DNA from 2 places in the Marinomonas dokdonensis genome. Region 1 is predicted to be linked to the other one. Evidence: predicted binding sites of a transcription regulator. Region 1 holds the regulator's gene; the other holds the start of a gene.
The links. The regulator sigma-54, encoded in region 1, starts transcription at its own class of promoters, with help from an activator protein. The targets are predictions, from matches to a motif close to TGGCACNNNNNTTGCTNT.
Positions count from the first base shown of each region.

Region 2: glnA (glutamate--ammonia ligase) is a predicted target of sigma-54. The motif match lies at 2,358-2,375, and genes of this name have one in related genera.

Region 1 covers NZ_JBRAND010000004.1:48,311-55,881, forward strand. The annotation lists gene ACUM5Y_RS10975 (YhdP family phospholipid transporter) at 1-1,423, shown strand, start outside; gene ACUM5Y_RS10980 (carbon-nitrogen hydrolase family protein) at 1,423-2,253, shown strand; gene yjgA (ribosome biogenesis factor YjgA) at 2,301-2,840, opposite strand; gene mgtE (magnesium transporter) at 2,847-4,199, opposite strand; gene ACUM5Y_RS10995 (HPr family phosphocarrier protein) at 4,204-4,473, opposite strand; gene ACUM5Y_RS11000 (PTS sugar transporter subunit IIA) at 4,483-4,932, opposite strand; gene ACUM5Y_RS11005 (RNA polymerase factor sigma-54) at 4,952-6,436, opposite strand; gene lptB (LPS export ABC transporter ATP-binding protein) at 6,513-7,238, opposite strand; gene lptA (lipopolysaccharide transport periplasmic protein LptA) at 7,249-7,571, opposite strand, start outside.
Region 2 covers NZ_JBRAND010000001.1:892,745-900,315, reverse strand. The annotation lists gene glnL (nitrogen regulation protein NR(II)) at 1-666, opposite strand, end outside; gene glnA (glutamate--ammonia ligase) at 873-2,279, opposite strand; gene thiI (tRNA uracil 4-sulfurtransferase ThiI) at 2,611-4,062, shown strand; gene typA (translational GTPase TypA) at 4,310-6,130, shown strand; gene dtd (D-aminoacyl-tRNA deacylase) at 6,248-6,682, shown strand; gene ACUM5Y_RS04175 (thioesterase family protein) at 6,684-7,163, opposite strand; gene ACUM5Y_RS04170 (GlxA family transcriptional regulator) at 7,291-7,571, shown strand, end outside.

The DNA.
Region 1 (7,571 bases):
GAATATCGATTTTCCAACACCGATCGGTAAGTCGGCAGATCAGCCTGTAAACTATAGCTTTAAGTTAATGCAGCATAACGATGACATGGTCATTGATGATGATTTTGGCGGCTTGGTTCGCAGCCGATTGTTGCTCCGTGATAGCGAGCTTGTCGGTGGTGAGGTGTTGCTAAATAAGGATCAGTCTTTTAACTCAAACATCCCTAATGGCTTAAAAGTTATTGGCCAAGTCAAGTATCTAGATATTTCTGCTTGGCAAGAAATCGTTGATGCCTTTATTGCTTACCATGAAGAGGGTGAGGCCGTGACGGATCAAGAGGCCTCTATCCTTGATATTCCTGAGTGGCTTTCTCAGATGGACATTATTATTGATGCCTTGGTCATCAACGAAGACAACACTCTCCATAATGCCAAGCTTGGTTACCCCATAAATCAAGGTTTACGTTTTAGTTCAGATGAAATGAACTTCGAACTCACACAAAAAGACTATGGTCCAGACTTACATTTTGACTTTCTCAGCTGGAATTTGTCTAAAGAAGATACGGAAGAGGGTGATAACGAGCCATTCGTACGGTCAGCACAAATTCCGAATATGACCTTGTCTATCGACCAGCTCTATATTGATAATAGCCCTTATGGTGACTGGAGTACCAAGATACAACGAGAAGGGAATAGGGTAAGGTTAACCTCAATTAGCTCCGAACTTAAGACCGGTGAGTTCGATGGTAGTTTGTTTTGGCAAGACCAAGAGGATCGATCCAATGTTGAGTTGACCCTTGGGGTTAAAGGTAAGGATTTGGCCGAGCTGACACAAAAGTTCTCGGATAAGCCTTTTGTGACCTCAAAAAATTATGACATCAATGTGGTGCTAAGTTGGCAAGGTCATCCTTTTCATTTTGATCGGCCGTCGCTGTCAGGACGTATCGGCTTTGCGGCCGACAATGGCAGTTTTACTCAGATTGAAGAGTTACCTGCCTTCTTAAAAGTGTTAGGGATTTTTAATGTAGGGGCTTTGAGTCGCCGATTATCCCTCGATTTTACCGACGTTTATGAGCCAGGGTTGAGTTACGATAGTTTTACGGGTGATATGGTCATATATAAAGGCTTATTAACGACTACTAAACCAGTCACCATTATCTCGCCTACCGCCGAATTATTTGTTGAGGGCAGTGCTAATATTGTAGAAGAAACCCTCAATGAGCGAATGACAGCGAGCTTCCCAATTTCTGGTACTTTGCCATTGGCGGGTTTGCTGTGGGGGACACCTCAAATTGCAGGCTTATTGTTTATCACAGATAGGTTGTTCGGCAGTCAAATATCTAAAGTAACCAGTGTACGTTATGACGTAACCGGAACCTTTGATAACCCGGTGATGACGCAAGTTAAATATCAGCCGACGCAATCTAAGAAAAGGAATGATTGATGAGCAGTTTAGTGGTGGCGGCGATTCAGTTAACCAGTGTGGCGGATTGGCGTGAAAACCTTGATAATGTGACGAGCCTGCTGCTTGCTGCGGTAAAAGATGGCGCTAGGCTTATTGTGTTACCTGAAAATGTATTTTTATTTAATGGTAAACGAATGCGCGAAATGGCGGCGTCTCAGGAGCAATATTTGCTTTTAGAGGCGGTTGCTGAATTGGCCAAAGAACATTCTGTCTATATCGTGATTGGCTCTCACCCAAGCCTAACAAGACCCGATGAAGAAATCGTGGCGTCGGGCCGTGTACGTCAGCGTTGCTGGGTGCTTGGTCCAAAGGGTGAACTCATAACATGCTATGACAAGATTCATTTATTTGACGTTCAGGTAGACGATAAAGCCGCCTCCTACCGTGAGTCTAGCTTTATTGAGCCTGGAGAAATTCAATTACAAGTTGTTGAAGTGGATGGCTTTAAACTGGGCTTAAGCATTTGTTATGATCTGCGTTTCCCTGAATTATACCGTGAGCTTGCAGTGCTAGGGGCTGAACTGGTGGTTGTTCCTGCTGCCTTCACTTATGTAACGGGTAAAGCCCATTGGAATACCTTGCTGGCGGCTCGAGCGATCGAAAATCAATACTATGTATTAGGAGTTAACCAATGTGGTTGGCATAATGAATTACGCCAGACTTATGGCCACAGTAGTCTGTATTCTCCAAATGGTGAGTGTTTAGCCATGCTAGAGGAGAAGCCCGGTTACTTTATTTATCGTATTGATCGTCAGGTGTTAACCGAGGTACGAGGGAAAATGCCTTGTCTGAGTCATAGAAGAATGTAAAAAATGCCCTAAAGGAATCTTTAGGGCATTTTTGTTGGAAGGGGGATTTAACCGCGTAAACCTAACTTGGTTTCTTCGATTTCACGAATCAGTTTAAAGAGTTTTTTACGGTTGGTGTTGCTCTTGTTGCCATTCTCGACTTCTTTTTGAGATTGGCGGATCAGCTGACGTAAAAGCTGAATTTCTTCCAAATTTGGATGTTCGTCCAGATATTTTGATAGCTCTTCTTTTGAATTTTCACCAATCAATGCATCACGTTTGTGTTCAAGTTGATGAAACAGCTTATTGTAAGCGGCAGAGGTTGTGTCAAATAAGGCCACTTGCTGAGAAATGGTCTCGTGGTCTTCGGTACGCATGATTTTGCCGATATATTGCAGGTGACGTCTCATGGCTTCACGCTGTTTGATGCGGTCGGCTTCAGCAAAGGCTTCACGCAATGTATCAGACATGGTCACTTTTTTAAGTTGGTTTTTGCTCAACCCAAGTAAGGTTTTGCCTAAATCTTGTAGCGCTTCCACTTCTCGCTTGATCTGGGTTTTGCTTTTAGGGATATCTTCTTCGTTTTCAAATTGATCAAAGTCTGTCATGGGAACCTATATTAAAAAAATGGTGGCGAGACCGAGGAAAGATAAAAATCCCACCACATCAGTCACTGTCGTCAGAATAACACTGCCTGCTAAGGCTGGGTCGATGCCCATTTTCTTAAGTAAAATGGGCAAAAGAGTGCCTGTTGTTGCAGCAAACAAGAGATTTATAATAATTGCGCCCGCAATGATATAGGCAATTTTGAGGTTGTCAAACCATAAGGCGGTTAGGGCGGCAATAACCGTGGCCCAAAGTAAGCCATTAATCAAACCAACAATGAGCTCACGGTTTAATAACCAGCGGGTGTTGGTGGAGCCAATTTGGTTGAGAGCGATACCCCGTATTACTAGGGTGAGTACTTGGGAGCCAGCAATGCCCCCCATGCTGGCGACAATCGGCATTAAGATCGCTAGGGCGACAACTTGGTCGAGAGTGTCCTGAAACAAGCCAATAACATAAGAGGCAGTGAAGGCTGTGATCAGGTTAATGCCTAACCAAACTGCACGACGCTTGGTAGTTTTAAGTATAGGCGAGAAGGTATCTTCATCATCATCAAGACCTGCCATGCTCAACATGGAGTGCTCTGCTTCGTCTCGAATAACATCCACCACGTCATCAATGGTGATACGACCTAATAACTTATGGGTGTTTTTATCAACAACGGGAGCAGAAACCAAGTCCATTTTTTCAAACAGTTGCGCAACTTCGCTGACAGGTGTGTCGGCGTAAATCACTTCGTCTTCTGTTTCCATAACATCGCGAACGGTTAAGTCCGTATCGGCCACCAGTAATTTGGTGATGGGGAGAGAGCCGAGTAAGCGATCGGAGCGGCTTACCACCAATAGGCTGTCAGTCATGTCTGGCAGTTCTTCATGACGTCGCAAATAGCGAAATACAATATCCAGAGTGATATTCGGACGAATTGTGATGGTGTCCGTGTTCATCAGGCCGCCGGCCGAGTCTTCAGAGTAGCTTAATAGTGTTTCGACTCGAGTTCTGTCTTGGGCCGTCATAGAGGCCAAAACTTCTTTTACAACTGTCTCTGGTAGATGTTGGAGTAAATCGGCGAGGTCATCACTTTCAAAGTGTTCAGAGACAGCCACTAAGCGCTCTGTATCCATCTCTTTTAGGAATTGGACACCTATGTCTTCGCTTAGGTATTGAAGGACGTCACCTTCGTTTTCGGAATCGATAAGCTCCCATAGGAGTTTACGTTCTTTTGGTGGGGAGGATTCTAAAAGGCGAGCAACGTCCTGTGCGGGTAGGGCCCCGTTCAGAAGGTAACGTATTTGCATGGTGGCACCGGACTCAAGAGAGTCCGAAACCGTTTGCAGATGAGTTAACATGGATTGCTCAGACATGAGTCTACTCGTCTTCGTCAAAACGATTATTGATTAATTCAATAACGCTTTTTAAGGCTTCAGCTTCGTCTTCACCGTTGGTCTTAATCTTGATCTGAGTGCCCTTACTGGCCGCTAGCATCATCATGGCCATAATGCTTTTGCCGTCTACATTGCGGCCATCTTTTTCAATCGTGATGTCGCATGAAAATCTAGACGTTGTTTCAATAAGCTTGCCGGCGGCACGAGCATGCAAGCCTAACTTATTTATAATGGTAACTGTCTCTTCAAGCATGGCTGTTCCTTATAATAAAGAGTGGAACGTGTTGAACAATTCTTCGTCAGTCTTCGCCGCTCTAAGTTTGTCTAGGGTTTCTGAAGATTGCGCCATTTCGGCAATTTTCGCCAGCGTTGATAAATGCTGGTCACATTCATGTGGCGGTACAATTAAGGCAAAAATCAAATCCACAGGCTTTCTATCGATGGAGTCAAAATCAATCGCTTCGTTGAGGGACAAGACGACAACTGCCGTATGGTTAGCTGACTCAAGACGACAATGAGGAATGGCGATACCGTTACCAACCCCTGTACTGCCTAGTTTTTCACGCCCTAAAAGAGCATCGTAAACAGCGCTGTTTTCACAGTGTAAGCGGTCCGAAACAATGCTGGCTAGGTTCTCTAAAACTCTTTTTTTACTCACTATGTCTTGTTTGGCAAAACACAACTCAGTTTTTAGTAGTGATTTCAATGGCATGATAAAGGTCACATCCGTCTTAAATCAGTCGTTTTCGTTCATTGGAAGGAGGGATGTTCATCGCCTCTCGGTATTTGGCGACAGTCCTTCGCGCTACTTGAATGCCTTGGTCCGCTAGCGTTGTCGCCAGCTTATTGTCACTCAGTGGTTTCTTAGGTGGCTCTTCCGCCACCAATTTCTTGATCATGGCTCGGATGGCGGTTGAAGAGCACTCACCACCTGAGGCTGTATTTACATGGCTGGAGAAAAAGTATTTAAGCTCAAAAATACCTTTTGGCGTGTGCATGTATTTCTGCGTTGTCACACGGGAAATGGTTGATTCATGCATGCCGACTTCTTCTGCAACATCATGCAATACCATAGGTTTCATGGCTTCTTCGCCAAGCTCAAAAAAGTCAATTTGGCGGTTTACAATACAGCTGGCTACTTTTAACAAAGTTTCATTACGGCTTTGTAAACTTTTTATGAACCATTTTGCTTCTTGCAAAGAGGTCTTAATGTAGGTGGCATCTTCCGTGTTGACGGCTGTGCTCGCCATGGCTGAATAAGTTTCATTGATTTTGACGGGTGGCAGGGCGTCGTTATTGAGCTCCACTTGCCAAACATCATTCACCTTTTTCACCGAAACATCAGGAATAACATAATCGGTATCGCCATGATCAATAACAGAGCCAGGTCTTGGATTAAGCTGTTGAATTAAATCAATGACCTCTTTTAAAGCGGCTTCCTTGAGCTTGGTTTTACGGATTAACTGCGTAAAGTCGCGGTTGCCTAATAGAGGTAAGTAATTATCAATTAGATTGTGAGTATTTTTATAAAGAGGGTGATTCTGGAAAGCTTCCAGTTGTACTAATAAACAGTCTCTTAAATCAATTGAACACACACCAACCGGATCAAAGCGCTGAAGTCTGTGCTGCACGGCAATGACTTCATCAAACTCTAGGTCCTCAAGCTCTTGGCTTAGAGATTGCCAAATGTCGTCCGGTGTAATGCTCAGATAACCATCAGATTTAACACATTCAATAATGGCGTAAGCGATTTCAATGTCCCGGTCAGACATGTGGGTTAGATTAAGCTGCCAAATGAGATGGTCTTGAATGCTTTCATCAGGAGCATTGCGGCTTTCAAAATCTGTGTCGCCACCTTCGTAGCCACTCTGTTCGCCTATTGATGCCGAGTTCTGATAGGTGTCATCCCAATTACTATCAATAGACAGCTCTTCAGGAATGCTATCCGTCCATTCAGATTCAATGCGAGCTTCTTCAGCTTCGATAACAGGGTTTTCTGATTCGGTTTTTTTATCCGTTTTTTCTTCGCTGCTTGTTGTAGTTTGGACGATAGGGCTTTCATCGTCGTCAATTTCAAGCAGGGGATTGGATTCAAGAAATTCATGGATCTCTTGCTTCAAATCTAAAGTAGAGAGTTGCAACAGGCGTATGGCTTGTTGTAACTGAGGTGTCATGGTCAGTTGTTGACCGATTTTAAGCTGTAAAGACTGCTTCATAAAGCAACTCTTTCTAAATAGGTGAATTGGAACGAGTTATGCATACTACTCTCTTTGAACAATAATGATAAGGGGGTTATAGGCGGAAATCGTCGCCTAGATATACCTTTTTCACCTGTTCATTATTGATAACGGTTTCCGCGTCGCCAGAAGCAATGATATGACCATTGCCGACTATGTAGGCTTTATCACAGATGTCTAGGGTTTCTCGTACGTTATGGTCGGTGATTAAAACACCTATGCCACTGTCTTGCAGATGCTTGATGATGAGCTTGATGTCGCCCACCGAAATCGGGTCTACACCCGCGAAAGGTTCATCTAATAAAATGAACTTTGGATTCATTGCCAGAGCGCGAGCAATTTCTACGCGGCGTCTTTCGCCACCGGAAAGGGCCATGCCGAGGTTCTTGCGAATGTGAGTAACATGAAACTCTTCAAGCAAACTTTCAAGCTTTTCTGCTTGCTGAGCTTTGTTTAGCTCCTTGCGAGTCTCCAAAATAGCGGAAATATTGTCTTCTACAGACATTTTACGAAAGATGGAGGCTTCTTGGGGTAAGTAGCCAATGCCTTTTTGTGCACGGGTATGCATGGCATTACTGGTGATGTCTTGACCATCAATAAAAATACCGCCAGCATCATTGCTCACCATGCCCACAATCATGTAGAAGCAAGTGGTTTTGCCTGCGCCATTAGGGCCTAATAAACCGACGGCTTGACCAGATTCAACAGATAAAGAAACATCTTTCACCACTTGGCGCTTTTTATAGCTCTTGGCGAGATGTTTTGCTTCTAGAAGTGCCATGTCATTCTCTTTATTCTTCTGTTTGAGGTTGTAATGTCATAGTGACGCGACCAGTGCCTTTTTTGCTGGCTTCAAAGGCGCCAGTGTTCACCATATACAAGATATAATCGGCAGAAACCTTGTTGTCGGTTTGATTCAGGTAGCCATCTCCAGTGATCTCCAGTCGGCCTAGAGTCGTTGAGTAATGAATTTGGTTGCCTTGGCTAATCACCATGTTGCCTTCGAGATCAATCTGCTGGCTGAATTTGGCAGGCTTACCCTTAGCTTCAAGCTTATTAAATTGCTGTGTTGCTAAATCAGTATTGATTTTTAGGTAGTCCGCTTCAATTTGGA
Region 2 (7,571 bases), on a different contig from region 1:
GTCACGGATAATTTCGATTTTACCGTCCGACTCCACCAAGATTAGTTGGCGAACCCGTTCAATCACCTTGTGGATATTGAGCGGTTTGTTTTTCGGTAACTGTCGCGGTCCTAATAGACGATCCACTAGATCCCGCAGGCGATCGGATTCTTCAATAATTACTTGGGTGTAATCGTTAAGCGCTTCGTCGGTAAAGGCGCGGCTGATCAACTGGGCGGCACCACGAATACCGCCTAGTGGGTTTTTGATTTCATGGGCAAGGCCGCGAACCAGTTCTTTACTGCTTTGGTGATTGGCAATGAGTTCACCTTCTTGGAAGATGCGCTTCATTCTGTCTCTAGGGTAGAACTCAATCAATAAGCTTTCGGCTAGGTGGGCGCTGCCTAAAACAGGGGTCACCGTGTAATCACAAAACAGTTTTTTGCCATTAATGCGCACCACTTCCGCTTCACGCTTGGTGAAGGGGTAGCCTGTTTCCAAGGCATTACGCAGAGCATCAAGACTACTGTCGTCATCGCTGAAAGCGCTACTGACACTTTGTCCGTATATGCGGCGACGGCTAATCGCCAATAAAATCTCTGCGGCCGGATTAAGGTATACAATTTCGAGTTGCTGATTGATCTGAATAACAGCAGTCGACAAATGGTCAATTAATAAACTATGCACGGTGAGCCTCTCTAGTGATCCTATCTAACTGCAAAAAACGAACCAACATTGGGCAATTTGAAAGCGCCTATTTGTCTAGGTAGATCAGGATTGGGTCAGGAATGATTGCTCTATTTTGGTGCGACTGTCTAGTGTTGTTTATTTTAGGGCAAAAAAAAGCCCCGATATGAATCGAGGCCTTTTAGAGTTTTTAGTGCTATGAAAACTTATACGCTGTAGTAAAGTTCGAATTCTACAGGGTGAGTTGTCATAGAAACGCGCTGAGCATCGCCAGACTTAAGGTCGATGTAAGCATCGATCATTTCGTCAGTGAATACACCGCCTTCTGTTAGGAATGCGCGGTCTTCGCTTAGAGATTTCAGAGCTTCTTCTAGGCTTGAAGCAACTGTTGGGATTGCCAACGCTTCTTCTGCTGGAAGATCGTACAAATCTTTGTCTGCAGCATCGCCAGGGTGGATCTTGTTCTTGATACCGTCAAGACCAGCCATCAACATAGATGCGAAAGCTAGGTATGGGTTAGCGGTTGGATCAGGGAAACGTGCTTCGATACGCTTGCCTTTAGGGCTCGCAACGTAAGGAATACGGATAGAAGCAGAACGGTTACGAGCAGAGTATGCCAACATAACTGGTGCTTCGAAACCTGGAACAAGACGCTTGTAAGAGTTAGTTGAAGCGTTAGTGAACGCGTTCAATGCTTTAGCGTGCTTGATGATACCACCGATGTAGTAAAGCGCTGTTTCAGAAAGGCCTGCGTATTGGTCACCAGCAAATTGGTTAACGCCGTCTTTCCAGAAAGATTGGTGAACGTGCATACCAGAACCGTTATCGCCAACGATTGGTTTCGGCATGAAAGTCGCTGTTTTGCCGTAAGCGTGAGCAACGTTGTGTACACAGTACTTCATTACTTGTACTTCGTCGGCTTTCTTAACTAGAGTGTTGAATTTAACACCGATTTCGTTCTGACCAGCTGTTGCTACTTCGTGGTGATGAACCTCGATTGTTTGGCCCATTGCTTCGATAGCGTTACACATAGCGCCACGTAGGTCATGGTGAGAATCAACTGGTGGTACTGGGAAGTAACCGCCTTTAACGAATGGACGGTGACCCATGTTACCGCCTTCGATAGACTTGTTAGAAGACCATGCTGCTTCTTCAGAGTTGATCTCTACAGAACAACCAGACATGTCTGCTTTCCATTTAACATCGTCAAAGATGAAGAATTCTGGCTCTGGGCCGAAGAATGCTGTGTCACCTAGACCTGTAGACTTCAAGAACTCTTCTGCGCGCAATGCAACAGAGCGTGGGTCACGGTCGTAGCCTTGCATAGTTGCAGGTTCGATGATGTTACAACGAACAATAACAGTCACTTCTTCAGTGAAAGGATCTAATAGAGCCGTTTCAGGCTGAGGCATCATGATCATGTCAGATTCGTTAATGCCTTTCCAACCAGCGATAGAAGAACCGTCAAACATTTGACCAGTTTCAAAAAATTCTTCATCTACAGAAGCTGCTGGGATAGTTACATGCTGTTCTTTACCTTTAAAATCGGTAAAACGAAGGTCTACCCACTTCGCTTCGTGCTCAGCAATCAAGGCAAGGGTCATGTTTGACATAATTGTTCTCCAATGAAATAAGTAAAATTACTTTCGTTAAATAGAGTGCTTCACTAAGAAGCGCAATTTGGGTTTTATAAAGCATTTCCTGTGCCAGAAATCTGTGCGGACAAATATTCTTTTAAATAACAACAAGATAAAAGCTTTTCGCAAAAGGCTTTGCTTTTTTAAAGAGCATAACTCAATCCAATATCACATAAAGTGAATCTTTTTGGTGCGTATAATGTTGTTTTGTTCTTTTGTGGTGCGTTAATTATTGTTTTCGCCTAGGCGGACTTTTCTTTATACTTGCGCCTCCTTAATCCCCAACTGGTTGCCACGCAAATCCGCTATGAAATTTATTGTTAAATTCTTCTCTGAAATCACTATTAAAAGTCGCCCTGTACGTAAAGCGTTCGTGAAACAGCTACGTCACAATATTCGCTTGGTGTTGCGAAAGTATGATGACGATGTAAAGGTCACAGGGAACTGGGACTTCATTGAAATACATTCAGAGCGAGATGAATTGCGTGATGAGTTTATTGAAGCCATTTCAAACATTGCGGGTATTGCTCATTTTCAATACGTGCGTGAATTCCCCTTTGTCAGCCTAGACGATATTGTTGACCAAGCCGTGGTGTCTTACGGTGAGCAAATTAAGGGCGCCGTGTTTGCGGTACGAGTGAAACGTGTCGGCCAACATAACTTTAGTTCAGTGGAGGCCGAGCGTTACGTTGGCGGTTGCTTGAAGGCCCGCTGTGAAGCACTTGCTGTGCGCTTAAAAGACCCTGAAGTCTTGGTGCCGATCGATATTCGTGATGACCGCGTATGGATGATTGAACAACGCATAGAAGGCTTAGGTGGCTACCCGATTGGCTCACAAGACTCAGTATTGTCCTTGATGTCTGGTGGTTATGATTCTACCGTGAGCTCCTATCTAACCATGAGCCGTGGTTTGAAAACCCATTTTTGCTTTTTCAACCTTGGTGGCGATGCCCACGAAATTGGTGTGAAGCAGGTCTCTAACTATATTTGGGAAAAGTACGGCTCGGCCATCAATGTAAAATTCATTACTGTGCCTTTTGAAGAAGTCGTGGGTGAAATCCTGACCAAGGTCGATAACGCGGAAATGGGCGTGATCTTAAAGCGCATGATGCTACGTGCGGCTTCGCAAGTGATGGAAGGTGTGGGGGCGAAAGCACTGGTCACCGGTGAAAGTGTCGCTCAGGTATCGAGCCAAACCCTGATCAACCTAAAGGTGATTGATCAGGTCACTGAAGAATTGGTCATTCGTCCTCTTATTACCACCAACAAACAAGATATTATCGATACTGCGGTAAAAATTGGTACGGCGCCGTTTGCGGCCAGCATGCCAGAGTTTTGTGGGGTGATTTCGGTTAAGCCAACCACTCGTGCGAAAATGCACCGTGTCGATAAGCAAGAAGCCAATTTTGACTTTGCTGTGTTGGACAAAGCTGTAGCAGAAGCAAAGGTCATGTCTATCCAGAACGTGATGGACGATGTGGAAAAGCAATACCAAGGGGAAGTGCCGGTTGTGCGCATGCCAGTGGGCGAAGAGATCATTATCGATATTCGTCACCCAGATGAAGCGGCTAATCGCCCACTTAAAGTAAGTGGTCGTCCAGTCAAAGTGATTCCGTTTTTTGCTTTATCATCGAATTGGCAAGATCTCGATCCGAACGTGCCGCACCTTTTGTACTGTGGCAAAGGCGTCATGAGCCGAATTCATGCCTCCTACTTATTAGGTAAAGGGCACACAAATGTGGGCATCTACCTCCCTTAGAAAATAATTTTAACGGGTAGCAGGACTGTCTTATTGTCGTGCTACCCTTTCTAAAAATGTCGCAATTACCCTGAGCTGAATATTATTTGTGTGATTTTTTTGATCACTTTAATGGGATATTCATCAATATAAGGGTACAATTGCGCGAATTTTACCCCGCAGCAAGATTTTGACGCGCTTGAAGGCATAACCGCCCAAGGCAAGCGGCGGTATATCTTTTTGCTCACGCCTATGCAGAGAACTATAAATGTCTAATGATATCAGTAAGTTACGTAACGTAGCGATTATTGCTCACGTTGACCATGGTAAAACTACTTTGGTTGACCAGCTATTAAGCCAGTCAGGAACACTTGACCGTAAAGATGAGGGTGCAGAACGCATCATGGACTCTAACGATCAAGAAAAAGAGCGCGGCATCACCATTTTGGCGAAAAACACCGCCATTAAATGGAATGATTACCGTATCAACATCGTAGACACACCTGGACACGCCGACTTCGGTGGTGAGGTTGAGCGTGTATTGTCTATGGTTGACTCTGTATTGTTGTTGGTTGATGCGGTTGATGGCCCAATGCCTCAAACTCGTTTCGTAACCTCTAAAGCCTTCGAACGTGGCTTGCGTCCAATTGTTGTTATCAACAAAATTGACCGCCCAGGCGCACGTCCTGATTGGGTAATGGACCAAGTATTTGACTTGTTCGATAGCCTAGGCGCAAACGAAGAGCAATTAGACTTCCCTGTTATTTACGCCTCTGCGATCAATGGTATTTCGGGTAACGACCCAGAAGAAATGGCAGAAGACATGACGCCGCTTTACCAAATGATCGTTGACAGTGTACCTGTGCCAGACGTTGACCCAGAAGGTACCTTCCAAATGCAGGTTTCTGCATTGGATTACGATAGCTACGTAGGTGTAATCGGTGTTGGCCGTATCACTCGTGGTACTTTGTCGCCTAACCAACAAGTAGTTGTAAAATCTGCAGATGGTAAAGAGCGTAAAGGTAAAGTGCTAAACGTTAAGGGCTACCATGGTCTACAACGTGTTGACACAAACAAAGCAACAGCGGGTGATATCGTATGTATTAACGGTATCGACGGTCTAAGTATCTCTGATACTTTGTGTGACCCAACTTGCGTTGAATCATTGCCTGTTCTAACAGTAGATGAGCCAACGGTAAGCATGACTTTCATTGTTAACGATTCTCCGTTCGCAGGTAAAGAAGGTAAGTACGTAACTACTCGTAACATCAAAGACCGTCTAGACCAAGAGCTTATCCACAACGTAGCATTGCGTGTTAAGCAAGGTGACACACCAGACAAGTTCATCGTATCTGGTCGTGGTGAATTGCACCTTTCTGTATTGATCGAAACCATGCGTCGCGAAGGCTTCGAGATGGGTGTATCTCGTCCTGAAGTAGTACAAAAAATTGTTGACGGCAAAGTACAAGAACCATTCGAACAAGTGGTTATCGACGTAGAAGAACAGCACCAAGGTTCTATCATGGAAGAGCTTGGCTTGCGTAAAGCTGAACTTACTAACATGGAGCCAGATGGTAAAGGCCGTGTACGCCTTGAGTTCGTTGTACCTTCTCGTGGCTTGATCGGTTTCCGTGGCTTGTTCCTAACATTGACGTCTGGTTCAGGCATCATGACCAGCGTATTCGACCACTACGGCCCTGTGAAAGATGGTGAAGTAAGTAGCCGTCAGAACGGTGTATTGGTAAGTATGCTAACAGGTAAAACAGCCGCTTACGCTTTGTACAACCTACAAAGCCGTGGTCGTATGTTCCTAGGCCATGCGGTAGACATTTACGAAGGTCAGATCATCGGTATTCACTCACGTGATAACGATCTAGCGGTTAACCCTGTTAAAGGTAAGCAGCTGACTAACGTACGTGCTTCTGGTACAGACGAAGCGTTGACTTTGACGCCACCAATTCGTCACACTCTTGAGCAAGCGCTTGAGTTTATCGAAGACGATGAGTTGGTTGAAGTAACACCAGAAAGCATCCGTATTCGTAAGAAACTATTGACTGAAAACGAGCGTAAACGCGCTGGTCGTAAGTAAGCTAATCTGTAAACAGAGCAGCAGCAAATAGACCTGCGTCATGCGGGTTTGTGAGCGACAGAAGCGCCTTCGGGCGCTTTTGTTTTTTCTGGGCTTTGCTTCCATAAGGAGAGATTCGTGAAAGTACTGGTACAAAGAGCATTGAACGCCAGCGTGGTTGTTGAGGGTGAAACTATAGGTGCGATAGATCATGGACAAATGGTCTTAGTGGGCATCGAAAAGGGCGACAGCGAAGCAGATACCCAGCGCCTTGCGGATAAGTTATTGAAATACCGGATGTTCTCGGACGATGCAGGCAAGATGAACCTGAATGTTCAGCAAGTGGGTGGCGGCGTGCTCTTAGTGTCGCAATTCACCCTAGCGGCTGAGACCAAAAAAGGCCTGCGCCCAGGGTTTTCCAGTGCCGCAGAGCCAAGCGAAGCAGAACGTTTATTTAACGACTTTGTGAATAAGGTGCGCCAACAATACGATAAGGTTGCAACAGGGCAATTTGGTGCTGACATGAAAGTGTCCTTCACCAACGATGGCCCTGTTACCTTTATGCTGGAGTAGCTTAGCTCTGAGGCTTAGGTCTTCTCATTTGGATGGGTTGACCGGCGCTCGCTGGCATTTCTAGCGTATTGTGGGCAGTTTGTATTCTCTCCACTAAAGAGAGTGTATGGGGTAAAAAAGGCGCTGGTCGGTGGTTTTTCATGTCCATGTGCAGCAGCAAGGTTTCCATCGTCGCCAACTCATCCTGAGTGGTGGCATGGTACATGGTTAAAAACAAACGCAATTTTTTAGCATCGCTTTCAAGCAGTTGTCCCTTTATAACGATGTCTTCTCCCTCTGACACTTCTTTTAGGTAGGTCACCATAGTCTGTAAGGTATAAATTGATACCTCATACTCTTCGCGAAAAGAGTCATGAAGGTCAATGCAGGCCATGAAGCCTTCAATGCCTTGGCTAAAAGCCACCACATAATAAGCGTCATTCATGTGGCCGTTGTAATCAATCCACTCGGGTAAAACTTTACTTTCAAATAATGTAATCATTAGTGTGACCTTTTAGGTTTGATGCGTAATAGGCAGTATTTTGATTATATTAGTGGTAAAAAAGGACAGTACTTGATCAAATTCGCATGATGTATGATGTTTTTCTAATCAATGAGGGGTGATGTTAATGTTTGGTGACTCTTTAAAAAGCGGCCCTCAGAAGATTTATTTCCTATTAGTGCCGGGCTTTTCTCTGTTTGGTCTAACTTCCATGCTAGCACCGCTTCGGCATGCTAATCGCACCAGTAATGAGACGCTTTATGAGTGGTATTTGCTTTCTGAGCACGGTGGGATGATCTCAAGCAGCGATGAAATAGAGATACATTGCAACTCAAGTATTAGTGCTGTTGATAAATGCAATATGTTGGTGATTTGTTCTGGTACACAACCTCATACGGTTTTAACACC